Regions from separate parts of the Isoptericola sp. MSGPD8_1_ISO-PGPR-S23-394 genome, predicted to be linked through region 1. Evidence: predicted binding sites of a transcription regulator. Region 1 holds the regulator's gene; the other holds the start of a gene.
The links. The regulator LexA, encoded in region 1, represses DNA repair genes until DNA is damaged. The targets are predictions, from matches to a motif close to TCGAACANNTGTTCGA.

Region 1 (6,998 bases):
GACGAGGTCGGGGGCTCCGGCCTGCGCCCGTAGGATCGTCCGGTGAACTCGTCCGCCGCGTCCGCCGACCCTCCCGAGACCGTGCCCGAGGTCACCGAGCTGCTCGACCTCGCCGTCTCGTCGCTCGGCGGGTCGCGACGGGACGGGCAGGACCGGATGGCCCGGGCGGTGACCGAGGCGGTCGAGTCCGGCCGTCACCTCCTCGTGCAGGCCGGCACCGGCACGGGCAAGTCGCTCGGGTACCTGGTGCCCGCCGTCCGGCACGCCGTCGCGTCGGGGGAGCGGGTGGTGGTCTCCACGGCCACGCTCGCCCTCCAGCGCCAGGTGATCACCCGCGACCTGCCGCTGGTGGCCGAGGCCGTCGCGCCGCGGCTGCCGCGACCACCCCGTGTCGCCCTGCTCAAGGGCTGGCACAACTACCTGTGCCGTCACAAGGTCACCGGCGGCTACCCGGTGGACGGGGCGACGCTCTTCGACCTGCCGGCCGACCCCGGCCCGGGCGAGGGGTCCTCGGCCGAGCAGCACCCCACCGCGGCCGGCGGTGCCTCCGACGACGGCGCGCGGCTCGCCGACCACGTCCGCCGCCTGCACGCGTGGGCGCAGGAAACCACCACCGGCGACCGTGACGACCTCGTGCCGGGCGTGCCGGACCGGGCGTGGCGGCAGGTGTCCGTGACCTCGTTGGAGTGTCTGAACCAGCGCTGCCCGCTCATCGACGAGTGCTTCGGCGAGCAGGCCCGCAACACCGCCCGCGAGGCCGACGTCGTGGTGACGAACCACGCGATGCTCGGCATCGCGGCGTCCGGCAACCCGAACGTCCTGCCGGAGCACGGAGTGCTGGTGGTCGACGAGGCGCACGAGCTCGTCGACCGGATCACGGCGGCCGCCACGGTCGACCTGTCGGGCGGCAGCGTGGAGCACGCCGCCCGGCTGGTGCGTCGGCACGGAGGCATGCTGACCGACGACCTGGACGCAGCGGCGCAGGCGCTGGCCGGGCTGCTCGCCAGCGTCCCGGCGGAGCGATTCCCCCAGGGGCTCCCCGGCGAGCTGCGGACCGCGGTCGAAGCGGTCCGCGACGCCGCACGGTCGTTGCTCAGCGACCTCAAGCCGGAGAAGGGCGCCGAGCCCGATGCCGGTCTGAAGATGGCGCAGTCGGCGACCCAGCAGCTCTTCGAGGTCGCCGAACGCATGGCGGCCCAGGACACGGGCGACGACGTGCTGTGGTGCTCGCGGCCCCCGGCCGACGCGCCCTGGGGCGACGGCGTCGGGCGCCTGCACGCCGCCCCGCTCGCCGTGTCCGGGCTGATCAGCACCCAGCTCCTCGCGGAACGCACCGGGGTGCTGACGTCCGCGACGCTGGCCCTGGGCGGGACGTTCGACCCCGTGGCGCGGTCGCTGGGCATGGCGGCCTCCACGGGCGACGACGGTGCGTGGCGGGGCATGGACGCCGGCAGCCCGTTCGACTACCGCAAGCAGGGCATCTGCTACGTCGCCAAGCACCTGCCCGCCCCCGGTCGCGAGCCGACCACGGCGGCGCAGCTCGACGAGATCGCAGGTCTGATCGAGGCGGCCGGTGGGCGCACCCTCGGCCTGTTCTCCTCCCGTCGGGCCGCGAACGCCGCCGCGGAGGCGATGCGCGAGCGGTTGGACGTGCCGGTGCTCTGCCAGGGGGACGACCAGCTCCCCACGCTCGTGCAACGCTTCGCCGCCGAGCCGGAGACCTGCCTGTTCGGCACCCTCTCACTCTGGCAGGGTGTCGACGTCCCCGGCGACGCCTGCCGCCTCGTCATCATCGACCGGGTGCCCTTTCCCCGGCCGGACGACCCGGTGCGCTCGGCGCGGGCGCGGGCCGTCGAGGAGGCTGGCGGCAACGGCTTCATGCAGGTCGCCGCCACCCACGCCGCACTCCTGCTCGCGCAGGGTGCGGGACGCCTCATCCGGTCCGCGACGGACCGGGGCGTCGTGGCCGTGCTCGACCCGCGACTCGTCACCGCCCGCTACGGTTCGTTCCTCTCCCGGTCGATGCCCGACTTCTGGCGCACCACCGACGCCGACCTGGTGCGGTCCGCGCTGCGCCGGCTCCCCTCGCGCGAGGCAGGCGACAGCCCTAGCCTGGGCGCGTGACAGCACCTCGCAGCACGACCAAGCTCGCCGTCGTCGGTGCCGGGGCGGTGGGCGCCACGCTCGCGTTCACGGCGCTCGCGCGCGGCACCGCCCGGACCGTGGCTCTGATGGACGTGAACCGGGCCAAGGTCGAGGCCGAGGTGCTCGACCTGCAGCACGGCGGGATGTTCGTCCCGCAGGCGGAGGTGATCGGCTCCGACGACGTCGAGGTCTGCCGTGACGCCGACGTCGTGGTCGTCACGGCCGGGGCGAAGCAGCGGCCCGGCCAGTCCCGCCTGGACCTGGCGGAGGCGACCATCGCGCTGACCCGGTCGATCCTGCCGGGGCTGGTCGAGGTCGCCCCGGACGCGACGTACCTGCTCGTGACCAACCCCGTCGACGTGGTGACCTCGGCGGCGCAGCAGGTCTCCGGGCTCCCGCCGGAGCGGGTCTTCGGCTCCGGGACGGTCCTGGACTCGTCGCGGCTGCGCGCGGCGCTCGCGCAGCACTGCGGCGTGGCGACGGCGAACGTGCACGCCTACGTGGCCGGTGAGCACGGCGACTCCGAGATCGCGCTGTGGAGCTCGGCGCGGATCGCCGGGGTCCCGCTGCTGGAGTGGGAGCCGCTGCCGGGGCGCCCGCCCCTCGACGCCCGGGTGCGCCGGTCGATCGCCCGCGAGGTCGTCGAGTCCGCGTACCGAGTGATCGCCGGCAAGGGGGCCACCAACTACGCCGTCGGTCTGGCGGCCACGCGCATCGTGGAGGCCGTGCTCAACGACGAGCACCGCGTCATGCCCGTCTCGACACGGATCGACGGCTTCCACGGGATCGACGGCGTGTGCCTGTCGCTGCCCACCCTGGTCGACGCACGAGGGGCGACCACGGTCGTCGACACGCCGCTGTCCGACGAGGAGGTCGAGGGGCTGCGTGCGTCGGCCGCGAGCGTCCGTGCCGTGCAGCGGCGGTTCGGCCTCTGAGGGACGTCGACCTCGCCGCGGGTCCCGTCAGAGGCTGCGCAGCACGGCGACGACGCGGCCCAGCACCTGCGCCTCGTCCCCGACGATCGGGTCGTACGCCGGGTTCTGCGGCAGCAGCCAGGTGCGGCCGTCGGACTGCTTGAACGTCTTGACCGTCGCCTCGCCGTCGAGCATCGCGGCCACGATCTCACCCTGCTCCGCGACGTTCTGACGACGCACGACGACCCAGTCCCCGTCGCAGATCGCGGCGTCGATCATGGAGTCGCCGGCCACCTTCAGCAGGAACAGCTCGCCGTCGCCGACGAGCTGGCGCGGCAGCGGGAAGACGTCCTCGACGACCTGCTCGGCGAGGATCGGCCCGCCGGCCGCGATCCGGCCGACGAGCGGCACGTAGGAGGGCGCCGGCGTCCCGCCGTCGGTCCCGTCCACGGCCCGCAGGTCCGCCAGGACCGATGGGGTCGCGCTGGCCGACTCCGCCGCGGCCGTGCCGGGTTCCACGACCTCCATCGCGCGGGGTCGGTTCGGGTCGCGCCGCAGGTAGCCCTTGCGCTCGAGGGTGGTCAGCTGGTGCTTCACCGAGGACGGGCTCGCCAGCCCGACGGCCTCGCCGATCTCGCGCATGGTGGGCGGGTACCCGCGGGTCTCGACCGAGTCGCGGATGGTGTCCAGGACGCGGCGCTGGCGCGCGGTGAGCCGGTCCAGCCCGGGGGAGATCTCCGACACCGACGCGAGCTCGCCGCCGCGTGCACCGGTGCTGCCCTCACCGCTCGTCTCGCGTGTCGTCCTCATGCGTCTCTCCCGTCAGTACCGAACCCACCGCGCCGGACAAAAATCGGACAAACCTGCCGTCGATGGACCCAGCGTAGGTCAGATCGCCCCCGACATCAAACATTTGTTCGAGATTCTCTCGACGCGTGTCGGGGTGACGTGCTACCAATGGGTACAGGTGTTCGACGAACAGGTGTATGAAGCACAGGTGTTCGAAGCGGCCGACGGTCCGGGAGTGTCTCCGGCGGAGAGGGGTACGGCATGACAGCGCGCACAGCGGTTCCGGCAGTGTTCGACGAGGTGCGGGAGCTGGGCGACCTGCGGCTGACCGCGCGTGGCCGGCGCGTGCTCGTCGCGCTCGCGGTGCTCGTGCTGTCCGCCTGCCTGATGGCGTGGGGCGCAGCTGCGGTGGCGGACGCCCCGGGACGGGCCATGGAGGTGCAGCTGAGGACGGTCGCGCCGGGGGAGACGCTGTGGCAGTACGCCGAGTCCGTGGCAGAGCCCGGCGACGACCTGCGCGACGTCGTCGCGCAGCTGAAGGAGCTCAACGGCCTGCGCACCACGGCGTTGCAGGTCGGGCAGGTCGTGGTGCTTCCCGACGGTGGGGTCGGGCACGGTCGGACCTGATGTTGCACGGAGGTGGCACCGGCGCATACTTTCGTCGGGCCGCCGGGCACGGGCTCGGCCTCGACCGCAGGAGACTCCGGATGCACTGCCCGTTCTGCCGACACGCCGATTCCCGTGTCGTCGACTCGCGAACCGCCGACGACGGCTCGTCGATCCGGCGTCGCCGCCAGTGCCCCTCCTGCCAGCGACGGTTCACCACGATCGAGACGGCGAGCCTGTCGGTGGTGAAGCGCTCGGGCGTCACGGAACCGTTCAGCCGCGACAAGGTCGTGTCGGGCGTACGCAAGGCGTGCCAGGGGCGCCCGGTCAGTGCCGACGATCTCGCCCTGCTGGCGCAGCGGGTGGAGGAGACGCTGCGCGGGTCCGGCAGCGCGGAGATCGACGCCTACGAGATCGGGCTCGCCATCCTCGGCCCGCTGCGTGAGCTCGACGAGGTCGCGTACCTGCGGTTCGCCTCGGTCTACCAGGCGTTCGACTCGCTCGACGACTTCGACGCGGCCATCACCTCGCTGCGTGCCGAGCGCGCCGAACGAGAGGCGTCCTCCCGCTCGGACGGCGGCTCCGACGAGGGCTGACGGGGCGCTGACGGAGCGCTGACCGGGACGGGCGGGGTCGAGTCGTCGGTCTCCCGCGCGACGCTGCACGAATTCCCCTCGCCACGGAGCCCCGCGCGGGGCATGCTGGTCCCATGAGCGATGACAAGAGAGCGACCGCGCCGGGTGACGAGGCCAAGGCACGGTTCAAGGCGGCGCTTGAGAAGAAGAACGCCGCGCACCACCCGACCACGGAGTCCGGGCGGAACACCGGGTCGGTGCACGGCTCGGAGACCTCCGGACCTGTCCAGCCGATGTTCCGGCGGAAGTCCGGCTGACGCGAGCGACGTGACGTTCACGTCACGACGAAGGGCACGTCACGACGAAGGGCACGTCACGACGAAGGGGGCCGGCACCATCGTGGTGCCGGCCCCCTTCGTGGCGTCGTGATCGGCGTGCGCCGGTCAGCCGGCCGCCGGGCCGGGCGGGAACTCCGGGCGGTCGAAGGCGTCCCGGATCCGGAGCCGGACCGTGGTGTCCATCGCCATGAGCTTCTTGGACGCGCCGCGCTGGGTGACGTCCGAGATGTCCGTGACGACGTAGCCGAGGTCGCCGCGGGTAGCGAGCATCTGCGCCTCGATGTTGGCGCCATGGTCGGCGAAGACCTGGTTGACGGCGGCCAGGACGCCCGGGACGTTGCGGTGCAGCAGGGCGATGCGCCCGACGCCGGTGTGCTCCAGCTGCAGGTTGGGAAGGTTGACGGACAGCGTCGTCGACCCGGTCAGGAAGTAGTCGCGCAGCTTCTTCGCCACGAAGTAGCCGATCGACTCCTGGGCCTCCAGGGTCGATCCGCCGACGTGCGGGGTCAGCACGACGTTGTCGAGTCCGCGCAGCGGGGAGTCGAAGTGGTCGCCCCGCTTCTTCGGCTCGGCCGGGAAGACGTCGACGGCCGCCCCGGCGAGGTGGCCGGACAGGATGTGCTCGCGCAGCGACTCGAGGTCCACGACGAATCCGCGCGAAAGGTTGAGGAAGATGGCTCCGGGCTTCATCCGGGCGAACATGTCCCCGGTGAACATGCCGGCGTTGCCGGCACGGCCGTCGACGTGGATCGTCACGGCGTCGGCGACCTCGAGGAGCTCGTCCAGCGTCTCGACGCGGCGCGCGTTGCCCAGGGCCAGCTTCTCGGCGGCGTCGAAGAAGACGACCTTCATCCCCAGGTTCTCGGCGAGCACCGAGAGCTGCGAGCCGATGTTGCCGTAGCCGATGATGCCGAGCGTGCGGCCGCGCACCTCGTGGGAGCCGTCGGCGGTCTTGTCCCAGACGCCGTCGTGCAGCGCCTTGTCGCGCACCGTCAGGCGCCGGGTCAGGGCGATGATCTCCGCCACGGCGAGCTCGACGACGGAGCGGGTGTTGGAGAACGGTGCGTTGAACACCGCGACGCCGCGGGAGGCGGCCGCGTCGAGGTCGATCTGGTTCGTCCCGATGGAGAACGTGCCCACGGCCAGCAGGCCCGGGACGGACTCCAGGACGTGGCGGGTGACCTGGGTCTTGGAGCGGATGCCGAGGATCTGGAAGTCGGCGAGCGTCTCGATCAGCTCGGCCTCGTCGAGCGCGCCGGAGCGTGTCTCGACCTCGATCCCCGCATCACGGAGGATCTCGACGGCAGCAGGATGGACGTTCTCGAGGAGGAGGGCGCGCAGCACGGACCTATGGTGCGCCACCGCGCCCCGCCCCACAAACCCGTCTCACCCCTCGTGCACCAGACCGTCGGGCAGCTCGCGGGAGTGCACCACCACCAGGGCCTGCGTCGGCCGCGTCATGGCCACGTACAGGTCCCCCCACCGGCCGGGGCCGTCGGCGACGTCCGCCGGCTCGACGAGCACGACGGCGTCGTACTCCAGCCCCTTCGCCTCGCGCGGAGAAGTCACCACGACCTGGGCGTCCTCTGCGCGCTGCGCCTCGAGCCGCGAGGCCTCGGGCGGGCCGAGGG
Region 2 (6,998 bases), 460 kb from region 1:
TCGCCGGCCGGGCGCCACTGCATCTTGGACGGGTCCGTCGACGCGATCTTCTCGGCCGACTCGACGATGGCCGTGCGGGCCTCGATCGCGCGGTCCTTGGCCGCCGCCCGCTCGGCCTCGAGCTGCCGGCGTCGTTCGGCGGCACGTCCGCGCAGCGCGTCGACCTGGGTGCGCAGTGCGTCGAGGTCGCCGACGGCGGCCGGCTCCGCGGTCTCCTCCGACAGCTTCGACAGGGTCTGGTCGATCTCGCGCACGGACAGGTCGGCGCTGTCGAGGCGGGTCTCGAACAGGGCGACCTTCGCCGCCAGGTCGAGATAGCGCCGCACGTAGAGGCTCAGAGCCTCGTCGGTGGACACGCCGGGGTACTGACCGACGCTTCGCTCGCCGGTGGCCTCGCGGACGTAGACCGTCCCGTCGTCGTCGACGCGGCCGAACCCGGAGGCGGTCGCTTCCTCGACCGCGTCGTGGACGACCGGTGCCACTGGTGCAGGCGCTGCGGCGGCGGGGGAGGCCGTGGGCCGGGCTCGCCGGATGGCCGAGGGCTTCGGCGCGCCGGGCTTCGGCGTCCTGGGCTTGGGCGTGCTGGGCTTGGGCGTGCTGAGCTCGGATGTCTCCGCCGTGGGCGCCGGCTTGTCGGCTGCGGCCTCGGGCGCCGCCTGCTCCGCGGCGTCATGCTCCGTGGCGTCCTGCTCTGCTGCTGTCGGTCCCGGCTCCGGCGGGCGCGGGGCGGGCTGCTCGTCGGTCTCGGAGGACGGTTCGCCGGTCTCCGCGGACGGTTCGGCAGCCTCCGTGTCGCCCGTGGGCGGGTCGGTGGGAGGAGTCTCGGCCTGCTCCTGCTCGGCGGGACCCTCGACGTCGTCGGGGCCGTTCGAGCCGGGGATGCTCTCGCTCACTGGGTCTCAACTCCTTCGATGATGACGGGGCTGGCCGGGGAGCCGTCGGCGGCCCCGTCGGTCGTGCCCGCGTCAGCGACTGCCTGGACGGTGTCCAGACCGGACGTCACGGTGCCGAACACCGTGTACCCGCCTGCGGCATCGGACGGGATGGTGGAATCCTCGTAGACGAGGAAGAACTGTGAGCCCATCGAGGCGGGGTCGCCGCCCCGGCGTGCCATCGCGAGGGTCCCGGCCGGGTACACGTCGTCGGCGGGGGCGTTCTCGACCGGGCCGTAGGAGTAGCCCGGGCCGCCCGTGCCGGTGGCCGTCGGGTCGCCGCACTGCAGCACGTGGATCCCCTCCGTGACGAGGCGGTGGCACGCGGTGGTGTCGAAGTAGCCCTGCTGGGCCAGCGAGACGAAGCTGGCGACGGCCTGTGGCGCCTGCTCGCCGTCGAGCTCGAGGTCGACGGTCTCGGTCGCCCCGTCGACGCACAGGTCGACCGACGCGCTCCAGGTCCGGTCCTCGGCCGCGGAGGGGTCCGGCAGCTCGCCACCCTCGCGTGGGTCCGTCGAGACGGGGCTGCACCCGGACGTCGCCGTCGACTCGGCGCCGGTCCCGTCCGTCGTGGCGTCGGTGGACGACGACGGCAGGCCGGCCAGGACCACGGCGCCACCCGCGACCAGGGCAAAGACGGCGAGGATCGCGACGATCACGCCGACGCGGCGGCGTCGTTCGCGCCGGGCGCGTTGCCGCTCGTCCCACCTCGCCTGCCGCTTGCGGGCGTACTCGCGCTCGCGCTTGCTGGGCGCCACCGTCGTTCGTCCCCTCTTCGTCCGTCCTCGCACGGAATCGTGCGCGTGCGACAGTCTAGGGCGCGTGGCGCCGCCGAACCGCCCGAGCGTCCGCCGCCGGAGGGCACCGCGGGGCCGTCGGCAGGTCCCGGCCGCTACGGTAGCGCCATGGACGTTCGCGTGGTCGTCGCCCCGGTGTTCGGGACGAATTGTTGCGTCGTGGTCGCCGACGAGGTGCGATCCGACGGACGCCGGGACTGCGTGGTCGTCGACGCCGGTGCCGGGACGGCCGACGGGGTGGCCCGCCTGCTGGACGAGCACGACCTCGTCCCCCGGGCGGTGCTGGCCACCCACGGGCACGTCGACCACACGTGGGACGCCGCCGAGGTCTGCGAGACGTACGACGTGCCGCTGCGGCTGCACGAGGCGGACGCGTACCGGATCACTGACCCGTTCGGCACGATCGGGCTCGCGGGCGGCGCGGCGGGACCGGCGGCCGCGGTGAGCGAGGCGTTGACCCAGGCGCTGAGCGACTTCGGTCGGACCCCGCGCGACTACCGGGCGCCGGCCCGGATCGAGACGTTCGAGGGGGTCGCGGCGGACCTCGTGGCGGGGGACGTGCACCTGCGGGCCCTGCACGCCCCTGGCCACACGGAGGGGTCAACTCTCTTCGTGGTCGATGGCGGCGCGCGACCGGGCGTCGTCCTGAGCGGCGACGTGCTGTTCGCCGGCGGCGTCGGGCGCACCGACCTGCCCGGGGCGGACGTCGACGCCATGCTCGCCACGTTGCGCGGCGTCGTCGCCGGACTCGACCCGGAGCTGGGCGTCGTGCCCGGCCACGGGCCGACGACGACGGTGCGTCACGAGCTCGCGACCAACCCGTTCCTCGGCGGCTGAGCCCCGGACGCGTCCGCACCACGGGCCCGGATCTGGGAAGATCGGGCGCATGGCTCGCATCACGCCCCTCTCCGGATTCCCCGAATGGCTCCCCGACGGTCGCGTCGTGGAGCAGCACGTGCTCGACGTGCTGCGCCGCACCTTCGAGCTGCATGGGTTCGCCGGCATCGAGACGCGGGCCGTCGAGCCGTTGGACCAGCTGCTGCGCAAGGGGGAGACCTCCAAGGAGGTCTACGTGCTCAGCAGGCTCCAGGCCGAGGGTGAGGACGGGGCCGCCGACCCCGGGCGCGGCGAGAAGCAGCTCGGGCTGCACTTCGACCTGACGGTCCCGTTCGCCCGGTACGTGCTCGAGAACGCCGGCCGGCTCGCCTTCCCGTTCAAGCGCTACCAGATCCAGAAGGTCTGGCGGGGCGAGCGTCCTCAGGACGGCCGCTTCCGCGAGTTCGCCCAGGCCGACATCGACGTCGTCGGTGCCGGTGAGCTGCCGTACCACTTCGAGGTCGAACTGCCGCTGGTCATGGCGGAGGCGCTCGGGGCGCTGCGTGACATCGGTGTCCCCGAGGTCCGCGTGCTGGTCAACAACCGCAAGGTCGCCGAGGGCTTCTACCGCGGGCTGGGGATCGAGGACGTCGAGGGCGTGCTGCGGCAGATCGACAAGCTGGACAAGGTCGGTGCCGAGCGGGTCGCCGAGCTGCTGGTGGCCGAGCAGGGCGTCGGCACGCAGCAGGCCGGGGCGTGCCTCGACCTGGCGGGGATCAGCGGGACCGATCTCGACGTGATCGAACGGGTGCGAGCGCTCGCGGACCGGCACGGCGCCCGGACCGAGCTGCTGGAGGAAGGGCTGCGCGAGTTGTCTGCCCTGATCGAGGCGGCATCGACCCGGGCGCCCGGCGTCGTGGTCGCCGACCTGAAGATCGCGCGCGGCCTCGACTACTACACGGGCTCCGTCTACGAGACGGTGCTGGTCGGTCACGAGGAGCTCGGCTCGATCTGCTCCGGCGGCCGCTACGACACGCTCGCCTCGGACGGCAAGAACACCTACCCGGGTGTGGGGCTGTCGGTCGGCGTCTCGCGGTTGGTGTCGCGTCTGCTCTCGGCCGGGCTGGTGACCGCGACCCGCGGTGTCCCGACGGCCGTGCTCGTCGCCGTCTCCGACGAAGCCTCCCGGGCCGCCTCCGACGAGGTGGCCGCCGCGCTGCGCGCCCGTGGCATCCCGACGGACGTGGCGCCGTCGGCCGCGAAGTTCGGCAAGCAGATCAGGTTCGCGGACCGCCGCGGGATCCCCTTCGTGTGGTTCCCGGGTGACGAGCACCAGGTCAAGGACATCCGGTCCGGCGAGCAGACCGGCGCCGACCCGGCGACGTGGCAGCCGCCCACGGCCGACCTGCGGCCGCGCGTCGTGCCCGCCGCGGGCTGAGCGCGCGGCTCACTCCTCGATGAGCGACAGGACGTTGCCGGCAGGGTCGGCGAACCAGGCGATCGTCGGGCCCTGAGCGGGATCGGTGCTGCGGACGACGCCGTCCTCGTCGTACGGGAAGTCCGGATAGCGCAAGGGCTCCACACCGCGCCCCCCGAGTTCGGCGACCGCTGCGCCGACGTCGGGCACGACGAGGTTGAGGATCGTGAACGAGGCGGGCTCGTGGGCGTCGCCCTTGGGGTAGGCGAACACGGGCGAGCCGCCCGTGGCGTCGATCTCCAGGCCCATCGGGGTGCGCCGGACGGTGAGCCCGAGCGTGTCGCGGTAGAAGCTCTCGGCGGCGTCGAGGTCGTCGACGGAGAAGCCGCTGAACGCGTGGCGGACGGTGAGCATGAGTGCCTCCTGGGGTACGGGTGACGCGATGCCGGGCGCCGGCCTCGGGAGGGTGGACGGTCCCGACGGGTAAAAGTGATCGGTGGTCGCCCGGACGGTGGCGGCCGCCGACCCTGAACCACCCCTGAGATCGCCCCTGAAAACGGCCCTGACCTGCACTGACAGCCTCTCCGCTAACGTATCGTCCCGACCGTGAACGTCGACGTCGTCCTGTCGCGCAGCACCACCGTCCTGTCCCGGGCGATCCGGCTCGTCACGGGCGCCGAGGTCACCCACGCGGCCCTCGCCCTGGACCCGCGCCTCGAGCGCATGTTCAGCTTCGGGCGCCGACGGGCGGACAACCCGTTCGTCGGCTGCTTCAAGCGCGAGCGGATCGACGACGAGCTGTACCGCTCCGCGGTGGAAGGTCCGGCCCCAGACGCTGCTCCGCGTGCCCGGTGAGGTCGTCTACCGCGGGGACCTCAAGCGATACGGCCCGTGCGTGGCGTCGCACGCCCCGGAGATGTCCGGCGCGCCGTTGACTCTTGATCGAACGGGTGTTCGAATAGCGGCGTGAGATGGGACGCGCAATCGATCACCGCCGACGACGGCGCCCTGCCCGGGCTCGACCGGACCGGCCTCGCCCGCGCGGGCCTGGTGCGCACCGTGCGCACGCCGGACTTCGCCGGCATCACGTTCCACGAGGTGCTGGCCAAGAGCGCGCTGTCCAAGGTGCCGGCAGCGTCCCGCATGCCGTTCACCTGGACGGTCAACCCCTACCGAGGGTGCAGTCATGCGTGCCGCTACTGCCTGGGGCCCCAGACCCCGGTCCTCCTGGCCGACGGTCGGCAGCGGCCCGTCGGCGAGGTCCGGGTCGGAGACCGGGTCGTCGGGACCGAGTCCGACGGCGAGCACCGCCGCTACGTCGTCACGGAGGTCCTCGCGAGATGGTCGACGGTCAAGCGGGCGTACCGGGTCACGCTCGCCGACGGGACCGTCCTGCTCAGCAGCGGGGACCACCGGTTCCTGACCCGCGACCGCGGGTGGGCGCACGTCGCAGGGCCGGAGCCCTGGACGCCGCGGCGGCCGTTCCTCACGATGGACGACCACCTCACGGGCACCCGGGCGACGGTCGTCGGGCAGTCCGTGGGGTCGTCACCCGGACTTCGGGTCGTCGGCGTCGAGAACCTCGGGTACGACCAGGAGATGGTCGACATCACGACCGGCACCGGCGACTTCGTCGCTGACGGCGTGATCAGCCACAACTGCTTCGCCCGTCCGACGCACGAGTACCTCGACCTGGACGCCGGCAAGGACTTCGACTCCGAGGTCGTGGTGAAGACGAACGTCGACGACGTGCTGCGCGCCGAGCTGGCCCGGCCGTCCTGGCGGCGCGAGGCCGTCGCGCTCGGGACCAACACCGACCCGTACCAACGTGCCGAGGGGCGCTACCGGTTGATGCCGGGCATCATCACGGCGCTCGCGGACTCGGGCACGCCGTTCTCGATCCTCACCAAGGGCACGCTCCTGCGACGTGACCTGCCGCTCATCACCGCCGCGGCCGAGCGCGTCGAGGTGGGCCTCGGCGTCTCGTTGGCGTTCGTCGACGAAGAGCTGCAGCAGGCGGTCGAGCCGGGCACGCCGACGCCCCGGGCCCGGCTCGACCTGGTCCGGGCGGTGCGCGACGCCGGTCTGCCGTGCGGGGTCATGGTGGCGCCCGTCCTGCCCTGGCTCACGGACTCCACCGACCACCTGCGACGCCTGCTCGACGCCGTCGCCGACGCCGGGGCGACCGGCGTCACCGTCGTCCCGCTCCACCTCAAGCCCGGCACCCGCGAGTGGTACCTCCAGTGGCTCCAGCAGGACCATCCGCACCTCGTGGCCGGGTACGAACGCGTCTTCACACGCGGCACCTACGCCCTGCAGGCCTACCGCGAGTGGCTGTGGGAGCGGGTGAGACCCCTCCTCGACGAGCGCGGGTTCGGCCGGTCCGGGCACCGGTCGGGGTCCGGTACCACCGGCCGGCACGGAGAGCTCCGTCCGCACGACGAGGGCGACTATCCCGCGGGGTCGATGGTCGGGCCCACCGCGGGCGGGGCCGTGGCTGGCATGCCGCGCGACGGCGGTGGGCTGGAGGTGGCCGGCTCGGGCGTCGAGCAGGTGCTCTTCTGACTACCCCTCGTCGACCAGGCGTGCCGGGAAGCCGCCGGTCGCGACCGGGCCCCACCGCTCGATGGTGATCCGCACCACCGACTTGCCCTGCTCGACCATCGCGGCGCGGTACTCGTCCCAGTCGGGGTGCTCCTGTCCGGCGGCCGCCCGGTAGTACTCCACCAGCGGCTCGACGGACTCCGGCAGGTCGAGGACCTCCGCGGTGCCGTCCACCTGCACCCAGGCGTCACCGAAGTCCTCGCCCTGAGACATGAAGGAGGCCTGCGGACGCTGGCGCAGGTTCGTCACCTTCGCGCGCTCCGGGTACGTGGAGACCACGATCCGGCCGGCGGCGTCGATCCCGTAGGTGACCGGGCTGAGCTGGGGCCGGCCGTCGCGCCGGGTGGTCACGAGCACCCCGTTGCGGCGCGAGCGCAGGAACTCGACGAGCTCGTCGCGGGCCACGGTGGTGTTGGTCGCGATCTGGCGGGC

Region 2: AC3RJ8_RS08250 (Rv2578c family radical SAM protein) is a predicted target of LexA. The motif match lies at 4,905-4,920, and genes of this name have one in related genera.

The regions. Positions count from the first base shown of each region.
Region 1 covers NZ_CM176517.1:2,290,111-2,297,108, reverse strand. The annotation lists gene AC3RJ8_RS10540 (ATP-dependent DNA helicase) at 43-2,124, shown strand; gene AC3RJ8_RS10535 (L-lactate dehydrogenase) at 2,121-3,080, shown strand; gene lexA (transcriptional repressor LexA) at 3,108-3,869, opposite strand; gene AC3RJ8_RS10525 (LysM peptidoglycan-binding domain-containing protein) at 4,110-4,475, shown strand; gene nrdR (transcriptional regulator NrdR) at 4,556-5,050, shown strand; gene AC3RJ8_RS10515 (DUF5302 domain-containing protein) at 5,164-5,346, shown strand; gene serA (phosphoglycerate dehydrogenase) at 5,473-6,711, opposite strand; gene AC3RJ8_RS10505 (HelD family protein) at 6,754-6,998, opposite strand, start outside.
Region 2 covers NZ_CM176517.1:1,825,930-1,832,927, forward strand. The annotation lists gene AC3RJ8_RS08220 (DUF349 domain-containing protein) at 1-893, opposite strand, end outside; gene AC3RJ8_RS08225 (peptidylprolyl isomerase) at 890-1,690, opposite strand; gene AC3RJ8_RS08230 (MBL fold metallo-hydrolase) at 1,838-2,566, shown strand; gene hisS (histidine--tRNA ligase) at 2,616-3,983, shown strand; gene AC3RJ8_RS08240 (VOC family protein) at 3,993-4,376, opposite strand; gene AC3RJ8_RS08245 (hypothetical protein) at 4,569-4,817, shown strand; gene AC3RJ8_RS08250 (Rv2578c family radical SAM protein) at 4,929-6,527, shown strand; gene AC3RJ8_RS08255 (PPOX class F420-dependent oxidoreductase) at 6,528-6,998, opposite strand, start outside.